One region of the Mesorhizobium sp. WSM3873 genome, then DNA from elsewhere that is predicted to be linked to it. Evidence: riboswitches for the same ligand, from Rfam matches in the RefSeq annotation. Region 1 holds a riboswitch; each other region holds the start of a gene.
The links. A riboswitch is a leader RNA that binds a small molecule or an ion and turns the genes downstream of it on or off. The one in region 1 is predicted to bind cobalamin.

Region 2: linked by a shared signal. The riboswitch ahead of A9K71_RS18285 (DUF1636 family protein) and the one ahead of bluB (5,6-dimethylbenzimidazole synthase) in region 1 are both predicted to bind cobalamin.
Region 3: linked by a shared signal. The riboswitch ahead of A9K71_RS15430 (HoxN/HupN/NixA family nickel/cobalt transporter) and the one ahead of bluB (5,6-dimethylbenzimidazole synthase) in region 1 are both predicted to bind cobalamin.
Region 4: linked by a shared signal. The riboswitch ahead of A9K71_RS19710 (CbtB domain-containing protein) and the one ahead of bluB (5,6-dimethylbenzimidazole synthase) in region 1 are both predicted to bind cobalamin.

The regions. Positions count from the first base shown of each region.
Region 1 is NZ_LYTM01000023.1:315,121-319,381, forward strand. It holds gene A9K71_RS17160 (pirin family protein) at 1-231, opposite strand, end outside; gene A9K71_RS17165 (DUF2277 domain-containing protein) at 240-506, opposite strand; gene A9K71_RS17170 (exodeoxyribonuclease VII small subunit) at 701-952, opposite strand; gene A9K71_RS17175 (histone deacetylase family protein) at 956-1,882, opposite strand; cobalamin riboswitch at 1,997-2,175, shown strand; gene bluB (5,6-dimethylbenzimidazole synthase) at 2,218-2,955, shown strand; gene A9K71_RS17185 (hypothetical protein) at 2,986-3,966, opposite strand; gene A9K71_RS17190 (TetR/AcrR family transcriptional regulator) at 4,111-4,261, opposite strand, start outside.
Region 2 is NZ_LYTM01000027.1:28,641-32,901, forward strand. It holds gene cobW (cobalamin biosynthesis protein CobW) at 1-955, opposite strand, end outside; gene A9K71_RS18285 (DUF1636 family protein) at 957-1,385, opposite strand; cobalamin riboswitch at 1,424-1,623, opposite strand; gene A9K71_RS18290 (winged helix-turn-helix domain-containing protein) at 1,653-2,852, opposite strand; gene A9K71_RS18295 (NADH-quinone oxidoreductase subunit A) at 3,178-3,543, shown strand; gene A9K71_RS18300 (NADH-quinone oxidoreductase subunit B) at 3,534-4,115, shown strand; gene A9K71_RS18305 (NADH-quinone oxidoreductase subunit C) at 4,120-4,261, shown strand, end outside.
Region 3 is NZ_LYTM01000021.1:29,319-33,579, forward strand. It holds gene A9K71_RS31550 (hypothetical protein) at 1-62, opposite strand, end outside; gene A9K71_RS15425 (hypothetical protein) at 423-722, opposite strand; cobalamin riboswitch at 1,237-1,428, shown strand; gene A9K71_RS15430 (HoxN/HupN/NixA family nickel/cobalt transporter) at 1,518-2,585, shown strand; gene A9K71_RS15435 (HWE histidine kinase domain-containing protein) at 3,124-4,261, opposite strand, start outside.
Region 4 is NZ_LYTM01000034.1:4,113-8,373, forward strand. It holds gene A9K71_RS32680 (SRPBCC family protein) at 1-65, opposite strand, end outside; gene A9K71_RS32685 (aromatic ring-hydroxylating dioxygenase subunit alpha) at 65-640, opposite strand; gene A9K71_RS19705 (gamma-glutamylcyclotransferase) at 781-1,467, shown strand; cobalamin riboswitch at 1,538-1,736, shown strand; gene A9K71_RS19710 (CbtB domain-containing protein) at 1,773-1,952, shown strand; gene A9K71_RS19715 (CbtA family protein) at 1,968-2,765, shown strand; gene cobU (bifunctional adenosylcobinamide kinase/adenosylcobinamide-phosphate guanylyltransferase) at 2,758-3,279, shown strand; gene cobO (cob(I)yrinic acid a,c-diamide adenosyltransferase) at 3,281-3,910, shown strand; gene cbiB (adenosylcobinamide-phosphate synthase CbiB) at 3,917-4,261, opposite strand, start outside.

The sequences.
Region 1 (4,261 bases):
CCCGATATGCGGATGCGGGCGCACGTCGATCGCGTGGCCGGCACGCAGGATGGCCGGGCCCATGCGGTCGAAGAAGATGAACGGACCGACCAGCCTGCGTTTCGCCGTCGGCAAGGCGCGGCGAACCTCGAAGCCGCCAATGTCCTTGGCGTTGGGAATGACCATCAACTCGATCTGGTCGCAGGCGAAGGCGTCGCCGGCCTCGGGATCGTTGCCCGGAAAGAAGCTCATGACCGGCGTCAGGCGAAGCGGAGCGCGGATCGGGCCTTCGCCTTGGCGGCCTCTTCCTCGCGGTTGCGCGGATGCTGGGTGGTTTCGAGGCTGTCAAGCAGCTCGCGCGCGGCGGCGGCGATCGCCTCGACGGCGTGGTTGAAGGCATGCTCGTTGCGCTTGGACGGCTTGGTCGCGCCGCTCAGCTTGCGCACGAACTGCAGCGCCGCGTCATGGACCTCGTCGTCGGTCGCCGGCGGATCGAAGTTGAACAGGGTCTTGATGTTTCGGCACATGCTTTAACTCCTTACCTGCTTTCTGCCCGAACCGGTCTGACATTGTGCACCGAGGTGTGTTGAGATTCAGGTCAGACCGAGCGGAAAATGGCAGGTTCCGAGTGCCGGAGCGGAGCGTACTTGAAAGCATCTGAGCACCGGAACCGCAGGAAGCCGCCGTTTGCAGGCCGGCCTCACCTGAATCTCAATATACCTCACTCGGCGTCGAGCGGCTCCGTTCCAATCGGCTTGCCGTCGCGCGAAAGCCTGATCTTCTCGACCTTGTCCTCGGCGGCCTTGAGCAAGCGGTCGCAATGAGCCTTCAGCGCCTCGCCGCGCTCGTAGATCTTGATCGACTGGTCGAGCGGAACGTCGCCGCGCTCCAGATCATCGACGATCTTCTCCAGCGCGTCGAGCGCCTGTTCGAAGCTCATCGCCTTGACGTCTTGGTTAGCTTCATCAGCCATCATTCATCCCTTCATCAGCCGCCCGACATGGGCGGCGACCGAAAATGCCAATCCTTGCAGATCGTAACCGCCCTCCAGCAGGCTGACGAGCCGGTTGCCGCTGTGGCGCCCGGCGCGCTCCATCAGCTGGCCGGTCGCCCAGTCGAAATCATCCTCGGTCAGGTTGATCGCGGCCAGCGGATCGCGATGGTGCGCATCGAAACCGGCGGAAATGATGATCAGATCCGGCTGGAAGGCGTCGATCGACGGCAGCACGCGCGACAGGAAGGCGTCGCGGAACGTGTCGCTGCCGGTGCTCGGCGCAAGCGGCGCGTTGACGATGTTGCCGGCGCCGGTCTCGCTCTTGGCACCGGTGCCCGGATAAAGCGGCATCTGGTGGGTCGAGCAATAGAGCACCGACGGATCGTCCCAGAAAATGTCCTGCGTGCCGTTGCCGTGATGCACATCCCAATCGACGATGGCGACGCGCTCGGCCAGATGCTTCTCCTGCGCATAACGGGCGGCGATCGCCGCGGTGTTGAACAGGCAAAAGCCCATCGCGGTCGCTTTTTCGGCGTGATGGCCGGGCGGACGCGCGGCAACGAAGACATTGGCGGCACGGCCCTCGAACACATCGTCGACTGCGGCGTTGGCCGCGCCGATCGCCGTCACCGCCGCCTGCCAGCTTTTCGGGCTGGCGCTGGTGTCGGCATCGATCGAGACGATCCCCGTCTCGGGAATCGCAGCGCGGACACGGCCGACGAAATCCTCCGGATGCGCGTAAAGGATCGTCGCCTCGTCGCCTTCCGGCGCCTCGACGCGGTCGAGGGCCGAAAAAGCCTCGTCGTCGAGCACGCGCTCGATGGCGCGCAAACGGTCGGGCCGCTCGGGGTGGCCGGGCGGCGTGAGGTGTTCCAGGAATACCGGATGAGTGTAAAGACGAGTGGTCATGGCGCCTAATCTAGGCACCTGTCGCACGGATAGCCATGTTTCAGCGCCGAATGATTGGGGAAATCGCGCCCAATCGTGTCGCTGGCGGCATTGGCCCGGCTTCGGCTTCGCGATAAGGTCGCGTCGCTGCCTGGTGCCCGCAACGCGGGAGAATCGGGAACACGGTTGAAATCCGTGGCGTGCCCAACGCTGTGAGGGGGACCGCGCCGGCAAACGCCACTGTCCCAGACGGGAAGGCGCCGGATGCGGGTCGATCCCGAGCCAGAAGACCGGCCCGGCAGACATGGTCATCCGCATGGTCAGGCGGAGGACTGCTTATCGCAAGGGGACAAGCGATGCAGGCACGAACAGCCGCCGCCGGCGGCGATGACTTTGACCAATTGGCGCGCGACGCCGTCTACCGAGCCATGTTCACCCGGCGCGACGTGCGCAGCCATTTCCTTGCCGACGATCTCGACGACAGCGTTTTGGCGCGGCTGCTCACCGCGGCACACCACGCGCCGTCGGTCGGCTACATGCAGCCCTGGAACTTCATCGTCATCCGGGACGCCACAAGGCGGCGGCAGGTGCGCGACCTGTTTTTGGCCGCGCGCGAACAGGAACTGCCGGCGATCGAGGTGGAGCGGCGGGCGCTCTACCGCAAGCTGAAGCTCGAGGGCATCTGCGAAAGCGCGCTCAACCTCTGCATCACCTGCGACCGCCAGCGCTCGAAGAACTCGCCGCTCGGGCGCTGGCACAATCCGGAGATGGACCTCTACAGCACCGTCTGCGCGGTGCAGAATTTCTGGCTCGCGGCGCGGGCGGAAGGCGTCGGGGTCGGCTGGGTGAGCATCATCGAGCCCGAAGCACTGAAGCGACTGCTGTCGATCCCCGAGCACGTCACGCCGATCGCCTATCTCTGCGTCGGCCGCGTCTCGGAATTCGCGCCGAGGCCCGACCTCGAAGCGCATGGCTGGGGCAAGCGCCTGCCGCTGCCCGAGCTGGTGATGAGCGAGACCTTTTGCGGCGCCGGCGAGGCGCCGCTCAAATCGGCGATCGCTCGCCTTGGTTCCCGTGAAGGGGCGAAGCCGTGATCAGGCGGCCTTCGTGGCCGGGGCTGCTGCTCAAGCGGTCCTTGGCGAATCCCAGCGCGAGCCGCCGAAGGGGCTGAGCGCCTTGTCGCGCAATTCCCTGAACTTGGACGAGGCTTCGGCCAGGCGCCGGTCCCATTCCGGATTGGGGACCTGGCCCTCGATGGTGGCGAAGTAGACCTGCATCAGCGAAGCGATGGCGAAGGGCTCGATGAAAGCCGCCTTGAAGGCCCAGGCGAAGACGATGGCCAACACGAAGGCCCAGCCGGCAAGCTGGCCCGGCATGGCCCAGAGGATCGCGGCGGCGGGCGCCAGCATCAAAAGGAAAATGACGAAGGAAACGCCCCACATGATCACCGCCAGCCAGACGGCGTTCTTGACCATCAACTTGCCGTTCTGCGCGTAGAGCACGACGCCTTGCCTGGCGGTCTCGAAAGGCGAGTTGGAATTGGTGCGGATGTTGTAGCCGAGGATGATCTCGTCGACATAGGTCAGCGACAGGCGGATGACGGTATTGATGAAGCTCACCAGACCGCTTAAGCCTGGAATGGGTAGGAACGCAGCAACGCCGCCGATCAGCCCTGTGATGGCGCGGATGGCGCCTTTCACCAGCTGGTCGACGACGAAAAGGATGTTGGCCTCGGCGAAGCGCTTCGTCACCACTTCGCGCGCATAGGCGATCTGGCCCTGGCCGTCGGGAACGTCCTGCCCGTCGATCAGATGGACCATGACGGCGATATGGCCTGCCTTGAGCACATAGAGAATGTATTCGCGGATCCAGTAGACGGCGATCGAGACCACGCCGAAGCCGACCACCCCACCCCACAAGGCAAAGGACATCGGCCCGTCCGGATCGGTCGAGATGTGGCCGACGCCGTAACCGACGCTGGCGCCGGTGCCGGTCGCTGTTATGTAGGCCACCGTGATGCCGAAATAGACGATGATGCGAAAGACGATGAACGGCCACGTCCGCATCATGATGGACACCGACCGGCCGATGCTGAAGTCCCACATGGCCCCGACCCTCCGCCTCAGAGAATTGGCGGGAGAGGATGCGCTCGCTCCTGCCAAAGTCAATGTCGGAGGGATTTTGAGCGGGGGACAATTGTCTGAGGCAGCGCGGACCCGAGTGATTGCCCGCAACGCCGCGACCGGATGCTATTTGGTTTTCAGGCCTTCCAGCAGCTGCTTGAACGCCGCCACAACCTTCTTCGACGTCGCTTCCGGATCCTTGGCATTGGCGATGCGCTGCGAGGCCTGGCTACTGGCGCCGTTGATGAGCCGCGCTGCGGTCTCGGGATCGAGATCG
Region 2 (4,261 bases), on a different contig from region 1:
TCGACGTCCAGGCGCGGTCGTAATAGTGGTTGACGCGCGGGCCGACGGCCTGGAGCAGCAGCCGCATCGGCTTGCCACCCACCTCGACAAAGCCTTTGACGCGCAGAACGTTTTCCTGCTCGGCGGCGAGAGCGACGCGCTTTGCCAGCTCATCCGGACTGGCGATGGACGGGATATCGAGGACGAAGGAGTCGAAATCGTCATGCTCATGGTCGAGCTCGTCATCGTGATGGGTCTTGCGGTTCTCGATGTCGTCTTCGACGGCGAGGCCAAGACCGAGCAGCACCGACGGGTCGACCTTGCCCTGTGCGGTCGGTACGACCTTGACGGCGCGCGCCACGTGCTCGCCGATGACGGCGTTGGCGCGCTCCGAGCCGGCCGCGTCCATCAGATCGCTCTTCGACAGGATGATCAGGTCGGCGCAAGCGATCTGGTCCTCGAACACCTCTTCGACCGGATCATCGTGGTCGAGGGAATCGTCGGCGGCGCGCTGCGCCTGCAGGGCGTCCATATCGGCGGCGACGCCGCCGTCGGCCAGCGCCGGACCGTCGACCACGGCGATGACGCCATCGACCGTCACGCGGCTCTTCACCGTCGGCCACTGGAAGGCCTGGACGAGCGGCTTCGGCAAAGCGAGGCCGGAGGTTTCGATCAGGATGTGGTCGACTTTCGGCGTGCGCGACAGGATCTGGTCGAGCGCCGGCACGAAATCGTCGGCGACGGTGCAGCAGATGCAGCCATTGGCCAGTTCGACGATGTTTTCCTCCGGACAGGTGTCGACGCCGCAGCCTTTCAGGATCTCGCCGTCGATGCCGACATCGCCGAATTCGTTGACGATGATCGCCAGCCGCTTGCCCTTGGCGTTTTCGAGCAGGTTGCGGATCAGCGTGGTCTTGCCGGCGCCGAGAAAGCCGGTGACGACAGTGCAGGGAACACGGGAGAGGGATGCGGTCATGTCAGTCCTTCAGCAGGTCGAGGGGAGGGATGCGGGCAACCAGGCCGCGCTTGAGGGAATCGGGCCGGCCTCGCCAGGGGATGAGGCCGTCGGTCGAGGTGGCAAAGAGCTTTGCGCCGGTGACGAGGTCGGCGCCGCTGGTCGTTTCCAGGTCACCGAAGACATAGCTCCAGCAGCCGTCGCGCAGCAGCGCCGCGCTCAGGCGGCGTTTGCAATTGCCGAGACACTCGACGGTGCGGATGCGGATTTTCTCGTCCGGCGCGGCGCGGCGCGCGTCTTCGGCAAGGAGGGCGCCGGCGCGCGGATGCGCGTCCGAACCGGTCTCATCGCGGCAGGAGGAGCAGACGATGACGGTCACTTCCGATAGCGCGTCGCGGGGTTCGGACGAAATGTCCGCGGTACTAGCCGGAAAACTGACGTTGCGATCCAAAACCAGGCTCCTTGCCCGGAAAACCCGCCGAGCGATCGGATTCTCATGTCTCAGACGGCAGGTCTCCTGGCTCGCGGGTCGTCGCCTTGCGCCGCCTTCCCGGGAACATCCCAGTGGTTTTCGGCTGAGGCTCGTCGCTCACAGTTGCGGGGACAGCCGCGGATTTGGGTTTTCCCGCACCGCATTCCCTCGTGGCTCCTCCCCTTGCCGGGAGGAGACCGTCTGCGGCGGATTTAGGCTTAGAGGTGCTGGCATGTCAACGCGCGGCTACGACACCGAAATGTCGGCCAACGCCGGCCCAAGGTCGCCGGCCGGCGTAACCTCGATGGTTTCCAAGCCGAGCCATGCCTGCATCTGTTTCAACTCATCGAAGAGCTGTGCGGCTGTTTCGGCGGGAGCGCCGGCTTCGGCAAAAGCCGCATGAACGCGCAGCACGCCGGCCGGGCGGTCGGCTCTCAGATCGACCCGGGCAACGATGCGGTCGCCGAGCAGGAAAGGCAGCACGTAGTAGCCGTACTGGCGCTTCTCGGCCGGCGTGTAGATCTCGATGCGGTAGCGGAAGCCGAAGAGTTTTTCCGTCCGGATGCGTTCGAATACCACCGGATCGAAGGGCGCGAGCAGGGCGCGGGCCTCGATTCGGCGCGGAAAGCGGGCGTCCTTGTGGAGATAGGCGGGCTTGTCCCAGCCTTCGACCTTCACCGGCAGCAGTTCGCCCATCTCGACCAGTTCCTCGATCCTGGCTCTCGTATCGCCAGGCGCCAGGCGGAAATAGTCACGCAGATCGCCATAGGTTGCGATGCCATGGGCGCGGGCGGAAATGCGCAGCAATTGGCGATGCGCGTCCTCGACCGAGGGCACCGGCAGGTCGAGGATGGCCTGCGGCAGAACCCGCTCGGGCAGGTCGTAATAGCGCTCGAATCCTCGCCGGTAGGCGGTGGTGATGCGCCCGGCCCAGAACAGCCATTCGAAAGCGTGCTTGGCCTCGCTCCAGCCCCACCATCCGCCATTGCCCTTGTGGCCTTCGATGTCGGAGGCGGCGATCGGCCCGCGTTCCGCGACTTGCCCGTAGATCTCCTCGATCATCGCCTTGCGCTCGCGGCCCCATTTGGCGAGGCCGAGATACATTTCCTCGCCTTTCTCGGCCCGCTGCATGCGCCAGCGCATCAACGGATAGGTCTCGACGGGCAGGAAGGAAGCCTCATGGGCCCAGTATTCGAAGACGGTTCGCTTGCGGGTGACGGCCGCGTTGTCGAGCAGCGCAAGCGGGTAGGGGCCGAGGCGCGAATAGAGCGGCATATAGTGGGCGCGCACCACGGCGCTGACGGAATCGATCTGCAGCAGGCCAGTTCGGGAAAGCACGCGGGCGAGATGGCGACGATCGGGCGTGCCGGCAGGCCGCGCATCGGTGAAACCCTGCGCGCCGAGCGCAATGCGCCTTGCTGCGGCGAGCGAGATCTTTTCCTTCATCCCTACCGATCCTTTGCCGGGGTTTCCAGTCGGTGATTCCGGCCATGCTAGCAGGCAAATGGCGGGAGATATGTCAGGATAGAAAAGTGGAGTAAAACATGAAGGAAATCAAACAGGAGCGGATCGGACCAGTTTCTTCCGATATGGCGTCCAGGGCCGGATTTTGAACAAGGTTTGACTTGCGTCGCCGAAACCGCTGCGCTAACCCTCGCCGCGTCGCAGCATAGGCCACCTAAAACGGTTCAGCGGGTTAAACTGTCACGCTTCCGCCTTAGAGTCCGTTGCTGTAATCAAAGTGAACTGGCCGCCGAAGGAAAGTCGCCGCATGAGCGCACTCCTAAGTTCGTATCTGCCCATCGTGCTCTTCATCGCAGTGGCGATGGTCGTCGGCCTGGCGCTGATCGTTGCGCCGTTCCTGGTTGCCTACCGCAATCCCGATCCGGAAAAGCTTTCCGCCTATGAATGCGGGTTCAACTCATTCGACGACGCCCGCATGAAGTTCGACATCCGCTTCTACCTGGTGTCGATCCTGTTCATCATCTTCGATCTCGAGGTCGCCTTCCTGTTCCCGTGGGCGGTGTCCTTCTCCAAGCTCGGCATGCTCGGCTTCTGGTCGATGATGGTGTTCCTGGTGGTGCTGACCATCGGCTTTGCCTATGAATGGAAAAAAGGAGCGCTAGAATGGGATTGAACGACAGTTCAGGCACCCTCGTCGCGCCGAAGCCCAAGGGCATCATCGATCCCAACACCGGCAGGCCGGTGGGGGAGGACGATCCCTTCTTCCTCGAGATCAATAATGAGCTGGCCGACAAGGGCTTCCTTGTCACCTCGACCGAGGCGCTGATCACTTGGGCGCGCAGCGGCTCGCTGATGTTCATGACCTTCGGTCTCGCCTGCTGCGCGGTCGAGATGATCCACACCTCGATGCCGCGCTATGACTCAGAGAGGTTCGGCGTCGCGCCGCGCGCGTCTCCGCGCCAGTCCGATATCATGATCGTCGCGGGCACACTGACCAACAAGATGGCGCCGGCGCTGCGCAAGGTCTATGACCAGATGCCGGAGCCGCGCTACGTCATCTCGATGGGTTCGTGCGCCAATGGCGGCGGCTATTATCACTATTCCTATTCGGTGGTGCGCGGCTGCGACCGCATCGTGCCGGTCGACATCTATGTCCCCGGCTGCCCGCCGAGCGCCGAAGCGCTGCTCTACGGCATTCTCCTGTTGCAGAAGAAGATCCGCCGCACCGGCACGATCGAACGGTGAACCAATGGCCTTGGCGTTGCACGAACTCTCCACCTATCTCGGCGAGAAGCTCTCCGGCCGCATCGGCGAAACGGTGCTTGCTTATGGCGAACTGACGGTTTGCGTCGAGCCGGGCAACTTGACCGAGGTCGCGACCTTCCTGCGCG
Region 3 (4,261 bases), on a different contig from region 1:
TATCCGGCAAGAAAGCCGCCGAGGACATTGAGTACTGCTTTGCGTTCAAATTTGGCGAACATAGTTCGTTCAACGCTTTAGAACAAAGCCCATCTTATAGTTGGGATTACTTGAAAGCTTAGTCAACGATGAGGATCCAATTTGAATGGCAGCGATGCATCTCGCGCTTTCCTCGTCTCGCCAGATCACCCCTCTGATGCGCCTCTGATGCTAAACTACCGGCGGCCTGAGCATCCTCATCATCCCACTACCACCAGACCCTAGCGCGACCACCTGATCGACCCAATCTGGATCGGCGGCCGCTGGGTGAAGGGCGAGGTGCTTGGCGAGGAGGACCAAGCGGAAGAGGCTGGAGGTGAATACCGAGCCGACGCTGGGGGCTTGGAAGGCACTCAATGGGCGGTGCCCTCCTTCGCCCCACATCACACCCTCCCGCCTTTTTTCAGAACTTCGGCGGCATCAAAAGCGCCTTGCGCGCCTGGTTCATTGGCATGAAACATTATGACCGTGACACCGATATCAGCCGTCGGAGCATACATGGGCGTGCTAATGGTTGTTCCACTGTAAGTACCGTAAGCCGTGCTGCCCATTACCGTTGCATTTGCGCTACCGAACGTATTGCTGGACATACCGACAAACCTGGAGCCGGAGGCAGTTGAAGCTTGCTCAAACCGAAAGTGCGTATAGCCGCGAGACAGAGTTGCCTCAGCCGCCTTCTTCATTGTGATCGCGCCGGCAGACCCAGTGAAAAGAGCTCCGCTAGCGTGAGTATCCAACCGTACTACGTTTGGAGCCAGCGGCATCTCTGATGTAGTTGCGCAGCCAGCTAGAGCCAGCGCGGCAATTAAAGCAACAGCCCGATACATTGTGTCCCGCCTCCCAAGGTTCGGCGAGTAGAGCACATATTTGCTGGCTATGCGAGCGCGCAGTAGGCGGCCATCCACAGCTGTGGAATGGAAATGTTCTCTTTTGCTTGGGTGACTAAGAAAAAGGCCGCAGCTTGTTCTTCACACAGCACTATCTTCTTTCCGCCGCCTCTTGCCAGGAAGATGCATAACGATAGCCTTACATTAGCGCGATGTAATGGTGTAGAAACCTTCCGCTTGGCCTACTTGTGGTCAATCGGGCCAACGATAGCGTCATCCCGCCTCGCAGCGCCTGCCGCAATCCTTTCGTCACGATGGCGTGAGGGGCCTCTGGCCGTCGGAGTTGTCGATTGACTGGCCAACCGCGGTGTGGCGAATTCGCGCTGATGGTTCCCTTCGGGGATCAAAAGGGAACGCGGTGCGGAGAAATCCAAAGCCGTGGCTGCCCCCGCAACTGTAAGCGGCATGCCGTTTTCACGATGCCACTGGCTGCATGGGCCGGGAAGGCGAAAGCGGCGGCAATCCGCGAGCCAGGAGACCTGCCATCATGGACGTCAAAGCAGAACATCGGACGGGGTGATCCGGTGTGCGCGCCTGGCCGGACGGCGGGGCGAGTTCCCTGCGATGACAGGCAACGTCAAAGGCAGAACCATGCTGATCCAACTATCGAAAATGCTGAACAAAAGCGCGCCCGACCTGAAGGCCAGACTGATAACAATCTACGGCGCGCTCGCCATTCTCAACGTCGGGGCGTGGCTGTGGGCTTTCGTCGCCTTCCAGGACAAGCCGACATTGCTTGGCGTCGCTCTCGTCATTTATGGCCTCGGCTTGCGCCATGCCGTCGATGCCGACCACATAGCGGCCATCGACAATGTCACGCGCAAGCTGATGCAGAACGGCAAACGGCCGGTCTCCGTCGGTTTCTTTTTCGCACTCGGCCATTCGACGATCGTCGTCATCGTCGCTGCGGCTATCGCGGCGGCAACGTCCCTGCTCGGCCGTTTCCAAAGCCTTCAGGAGATTGGCGGCACGATCAGTACCGGCGTTTCCGCACTCTTCCTGCTCGCCATCGCGGCGATGAACATCGTCATCTTCTTCTCGATCTACAGAAGCTATCGGCGGGTGCGGGCCGGTGGGGCGTTTGTCGAGGAGGATCTGGACCTGCTGCTCAACAATCGCGGCTTCCTGGCCCGCGTCTTCCGCCCGATGTTCCGGCTGGTGTCGCGCAGCTGGCACATGTTCCCACTTGGTTTCCTCTTCGGCCTTGGTTTCGACACCGCGACCGAAGTCGCCATGTTCGGCGTGTCCGCGGCACAAGCGGCCAAGGGCGTGCCGTTCGAAGCCATTCTGGTCTTCCCGGTGCTTTTCGCGGCCGGCATGTCACTGGTCGACACGACCGATGGTGTGATGATGCTCGGCGCCTATGAGTGGGCCTTCGTCAAGCCGATCCGCAAACTGTACTACAACATGACGATCACCCTGGTGTCGGTCCTTGTCGCAGTGCTGATCGGCGGCATCGAGGCGCTCGGCCTGATCGGTGACAAGCTCGGTCTGTCGGGCGGCTTCTGGAACGGCGTCGGCACGCTCAACGACAATTTCAACAATCTGGGCTTCGCCATTATCGGCATCTTCATCGCCGCCTGGGCGATCTCCTACGTCGTCTACAAGGCCAAGGGGCTGGACGATGTGGAGATCGGATCCGCAGCAAAGAATTCATAAGCCGCCGGCCGCGGCTGGCTGCAGCAGGCCAGCCGCATCTCTCTGCCATCAGATCCCGGCGGCTGCCAGCCTGCCTCCTTAAAGCGCCTCGGCAACAGGAAGCCGATGACGGCAAAGGCGACGATCGCCAGCTCTGTCAGCGGTGCCCGGCTTGACATTTTTGTTCCCATTTTGTTCACTGTTGGCCAGACAGCAACAGGAGATCGCCGGCCCGTGCGCACGCGCTTCAAAGGCATGCTGAGGACCCGTAGCCCAAGCCTTTGGAAGTTTGATGGAATTCTGCGCTTGGATAAGCCAGGGGTTAAGGCCTGGGATAAGCCCCATAATCCATAAGCCAGAATCCAGAGTCCAAATATCCAGAGTCCAGAACAGAAAAGCTGGCGCTTTTCTGTTCTAAAAAAGTGGGGAAGGGGAAAGCAAAAATGGGAGCAGCGCAAGCCATTCGGCGTACGGCGCTACGGCGAGGGCTCGGCGGCGCCAGCGAGCTTCCGACGTGGCGGCGAGCCGCCCTGTTCGGTCTCCCAGGATGAAACCGGCGTCACGTCAGCCCGCCGATCTGCTCATCGCCGTCCAGCTCCGCCCCGCGGGCGACAACCACGTTGGGGAGCGGCGCCGAGAGCGTCCAGCGAACGAGGCCGGGCAGCCGTTCCATGGAGGCGCTGCCGGAGAGGCTGGTGGGGACGACGCGTTGGAGAACGACGCTGCCGAAGCCTTTGTGCGGCTTGGCATCCGCGGCCGCGGCAGGTTCGGAAAAATGTTCCTCCCAGACCAGCTCGAAGTCGCTGCCTTCGGGGGCCGGGGCTACCCGCCAGTCCATTCGCACGGTTCCGGCGTCGCCGGCCAGGGCGCCGTATTTCGTCGCGTTGGTGCCCAGCTCATGCAGCGCCATGCCGATGTTCTGCACCGCGTTCAGCCGCAGCGTCACGTCCGGCCCGGATGGCGAGATGCGCTCTTCGTGTCCGAACGGCCGCAGATGTTCGCGCACAAGGTCGGCCATGCCCGCGCCGCGCCAGTCGTTCAGCACCAAAAGGTCGTGCGAGCGCGACAGCGCCATGATGCGTTCGCGGATCTGGTGTTCGAACGCGCGCGGGTCGGTCGCGCGCTTGCTCGTCTCGCGGATCATGGAAAGGATCACCGCGTACTGGTTTTTGACGCGGTGGTTCACCTCGCGCATCAAGAGTTGGATCTGCTGTTCGCTCGCCCGTTTCTCGGTGATGTCGGCGGCCATGCCGAACCATTCCAGGATGCTGCCGGTGTCATCGACGATCGGGATTGCCCGTGAGGTGGTCCAGCCGGCGGACCCGTCGGCGCGCCGCACCCTGTGCTCGAGCTCGAACACGCCGCGCTCCATGATGGCGCGCTCGATCGCCGCCTGGATGCTCGCCTGGTCTTCCGGGAACAGGTATTCGTCGCGCCAGCGGATCGCCGGCCCCTGGGCGCTCGACAGGAAGCCGCGGCCGTCCAGCTCATGCATTTCCTGCCAGTCCGGGCTCATCCGGTAAACCACGTCGGAGCTGGCATTGACCAGCGCGCGAAACCGCTGCTCGCTTTCGCGCACCTTTGCTGCCGCCAGCACCCGGGCCGTGGTCTCCGAAACGATGCAGAGCACGGCTTCAACCGTGCCGTCCTGCGCCCGCACCGCGGAATAGGAGATGTCGAAATAGACCGTCTTGCCG
Region 4 (4,261 bases), on a different contig from region 1:
TGGACGCCAGGGCAATGCAGGCATTCGTTGAAGTTCTCCCAGAAGATTTTCCAGTTGCAGTTCATCACCTTGGTGAGCCGGTGCCCGGGGACGAGCGTCTCCAGCGGCCAATTCGAAAGATCGCGGGAGGCGGAGTCGAAGGAGGCTTCCGCCGAGCCATCGGATCCTCTGCGAGATTGATGAAGACGAGGCCGCGCCACACTGACAGCGCCACCCGGTAGAGCGGATAATTGTCCTTGTTGAAGCCTTCGGGCAGCGATTTCGATGGGATACGGACGAGATCGCCGCGCAGCGAATAGGTCCAGGCGTGGTAGGGGCAGGTGAGCAGCCTTGCCTTCAGCCGCCCTTCGCTTTCCTGGCAGAGCTGCGAGCCGCGATGCCGGCAGGTGTTGTGGAAGGCGCGCAAGCTCCCGGTCTCGTCGCGCAGCACGACGACCTCCTGCGAGCCGATACGCGCGGTTCGAAAGGCAAGAGGTTCCGCGAGATCGGCTTCGCGGCAAACCATGAGCCAGCTCCGATACCAGATCGCTTCGAGATCGAGCCGGTAAGCGTCGGCTTCCCGATAGGCGCTTGCAGGCAATGTCGGCTCGAGGCTGGTGAGGCCATTGTAGCGGCTGTGTTCGCTAGGATTTGGCTGCATGAGCGGCTCCCCTTGGCTGATGACAGCCGACACCCGGGCAGGACCGTTGTCAATTGCGCGGCCATTGTCGCTTCCGGGTGCTGCCCTTAAGGTCACTTCGTAATCGCCTGCGGTTCCGCCGGCTGCCCAGGATTGCAAGCATGCCTGCAAGAACGATGTCGCTGACCGTGGAACTGGTCGCCCGCTGTTTTCGCGCGGTCGATGACCCGGGGCCCGACCCGGATGCCGAGCATCTCGTGGACAGCGACTATGAAGCCATGCTGGATGCATTCGAGGCCGAGCTACCTGCAACCGAGCCTCTCTGGCTGTTCGGCTACGGCTCGCTGATCTGGAAGCCCGAGATTGAGCATGTCGAGGAGCGCGTCGCCGTGGCACGCGGCTGGCATCGCTCCTTCTGCATGAAGATGACGCGCTGGCGCGGCACCAAGCAAAGCCCCGGCCTGATGATGGCGCTGGATCGTGGCGGCCAATGCAAGGGCGTTGCTTTCCGCCTGAACGGTGGTGACCGCCGGCAGGCCTTGGACAGGCTTTTTCGCCGCGAGATGACGCTGAAGCCGACCAGCTACCGACCTCGCCTGCTGCAACTCGCAACCGACAAGGGACCGTTGAGAGCGCTTGCCTTCGTTATCAATCGCAAAGGCACGACCTATGCCGGCCCACTCAACGAAGACGAGGTGGTCGACAGGCTGGCGACCTCGTGCGGCCACTGGGGTTCAGGCGCCGACTATCTCTACAACACCGTGAAGAACCTCGAACAGCGCGGTATTCACGACCGCCATTTGTGGCGATTGCAGCAGCTCGTCGCCGAGCGGATCGCCGGATCTTAGTCCGAAACCGGTGCCGCAATCACGCTGCGGCGTGACGGAATTTGGTTTGCCGGTCGCGACGATTCTGCCTATAGTCGATGGCGTCGTCGGTTCCGTTTTTGGAGCCAAGAGGGAATGCGGTGAGGGTGGAGTCTTTGCCCTAAGCCGTGGCTGCCCCCGCAACTGTGTGCGGTAGTCCTCTCCATAGACCACTGAGGTTTGTCCTCGGGAAGGTGGGGAAGGGTGCGAATCCGCGAGCCAGGAGACCTGCCGGCGACAGGAAAGTTGACTTCGATGCCCTCGGGTGGAGGGCGAAAGGACAAGACATGAATACCGCTTCCGTCGCCCTCGGCGCCTCCGTCTCCTCGCAGTCGCGCATCATGCAGCTGGCTCTCGCCGCGCTGCTCGGCATTTTCGTCGTCGGTTTTGTCGGCTTCTCGCACATCGATGCGGTCCACAACGCTGCCCACGACTATCGTCACTCGATGGCTTTTCCCTGCCACTGACGAAGGCCCGATATCATGAATCTGTTTCGCAACGTCGTGTTCGTCGCGGCGATCGCAGGGCTCGTGGCGGGCATCGCGCTTGCCTGCATGCAGGCCTATGCGACCGTGCCGCTGATCCTCAAAGCGGAAGTCTATGAAAAGGCGGGCGGCGGTCATCACCACGACCATGCCGCCAACACTGGAACTGGCACTGCCATGAGCTCGGCCGAACCGGCGGGCAATGCGATGAGCAGCGCCGCTCCTGCGTCGACGGAAGCGGCGGCTCCGACCGAGGACGAGGGCTGGGCTCCGGCCGACGGCTTCGAGCGCTTCGCCTTCAACGTTGTCGCAAACATCGTCACCGGCATCGGCTTCGCACTGATCCTGGTCGCGGTGTCGGAATTCGCCGGTGGCATCGGCAGCTGGCGCCAGGGCGTGTTCTGGGGCCTTGCCGGTTTTGCGGTTTTCACGATCGCGCCCGGCCTCGGCCTGCCGCCGGAACTGCCGGCCATGCCGGCGGCGGAACTTCTGCCACGCCAGATCTGGTGGATTTCGACGGTGGCCGCAACCGCGGTCGGCCTTGGATTGATCGCCTTTCGCAAGTCGCTGCCCTTGGCAATTCTGGCGGTCGTGCTGATCGTCGCTCCGCACGTAGTCGGCGCGCCGCAGCCCGTCAGCTTCGAGACGGCGATTCCCGAGGGGCTGCACCATCAGTTCGTGGTGGCGGTGACCCTCACCGATCTGGTCTTCTGGCTGGTGCTCGGTGCGGCCGTCGGTGTGGTGCGCGGGCGCTTCACCGGTACATCGACCAGCCTGCGCGACAGCTTTGCCTGATCGCGCGGACGGCCATCTGACCTTCATCATCGGCGGTGCGCGCTCCGGCAAGAGCGCGCATGCCGAGTGCCTGGTGGCGGCAAGCCCGTCGCCTTGGGCCTATATCGCCACCGCGCAGGCCTATGACGAGGAGATGCGCGAGCGCATCGCGCTGCATCGCTCGCGCCGCGGCAAAGGCTGGGTCACCGTCGATGCGCCGCTCGACCTGGTCCGCGCGCTCGACGCCTTGCCCGATCACCAGCCGGTGCTTATCGATTGCCTGACATTGTGGCTGAGCAATCATATGCTGGCGGACCACGATATCGAGGCCGAGTGCCGGCGGCTCTCGGATGTGCTTTCGCAGCCGCGCGGACCGTGGTTTGTGGTCTCTAACGAAGTCGGGCTCGGCATCGTGCCGGACAATGCGCTGGCGCGCCGGTTCCGCGACGCCGCCGGGCGGCTCAACCAGCAGGTCGCGGCTGTCGCCGACAGCGTGCTGATGATGGTGGCGGGGCTGCCGCTCAAGGTGAAGTGACATGGGCGAGATCAAAGACACGATCATCGACGACAAGGATGCCGAACGCCATCGAGCCAAGATGGCCAAGCGCAAGGCGGTGCAGGATGCCGAGGTGGCCGGCAAGACGATCGAGAAGGGACTGCTGATCGTCAATACGGGGCCGGGCAAGGGCAAGACCACGGCTGCGTTCGGCCTGGCGCTGAGGATGCTCGGCTACGGCAAGCGCGTCGGCGTCGTCCAGTTCATCAAAGGCAAATGGCACACGGGCGAGAAGGATGCCTTCGCCGCCTTTGGCGATCGCGTCGTCTGGCACGCGATGGGCGAGGGCTTCACCTGGGAGACGCAGGACCTGAAGCGCGACATTGCCGCCGCCGAGGCTGCCTGGGCGAGGGCGCTCGAGCTGATTGCCGACCCGTCAATCAGCCTCGTGGTCCTCGACGAGCTCAACATCGCTCTGCGCTACGACTATCTCGAGCTGGAAAAGGTGGTCGCGGCGCTGAAGGCGCGTCGCGAGGGCTTGCATGTCGTCGTCACCGGCCGCAATGCCAAGCCGTTGCTTGTGGAGGCCGCCGATCTCGTCACCGAGATGGGGCTGACCAAGCACCATTTCGCGGCCGGCGTGAAGGCGCAGCAGGGGATTGAATTCTGAGGCGCCTTAGCCGCCGATCAAAATGGTCAGGTAGATCACCGTCGCCGACAGAATCGCGAACAGGCCGATCAGCAGCCCGTCGGCGACGCGATAGAGTTCCAGCGCCTGCCTTATGTCGGTGCTTTCGGCCTCGCGCCTGCCGCCTTCGCCCATGAAGGCATCCTCGACGACTTCGCCGCCATAACTGCGCGGTCCGGCCAGGGCGAGCCCCAGCGCGCCGGCCATGGCGGCTTCCGGCCAGCCGGCATTGGGCGAACGGTGCTTCTTCGCGTCACGCCGCATGACCTGCCAGGCGTTGCGGGGGTCGGCGCCCTTGACGATGAAGGCCGCCAGCACAATCAGCAGGCCGGT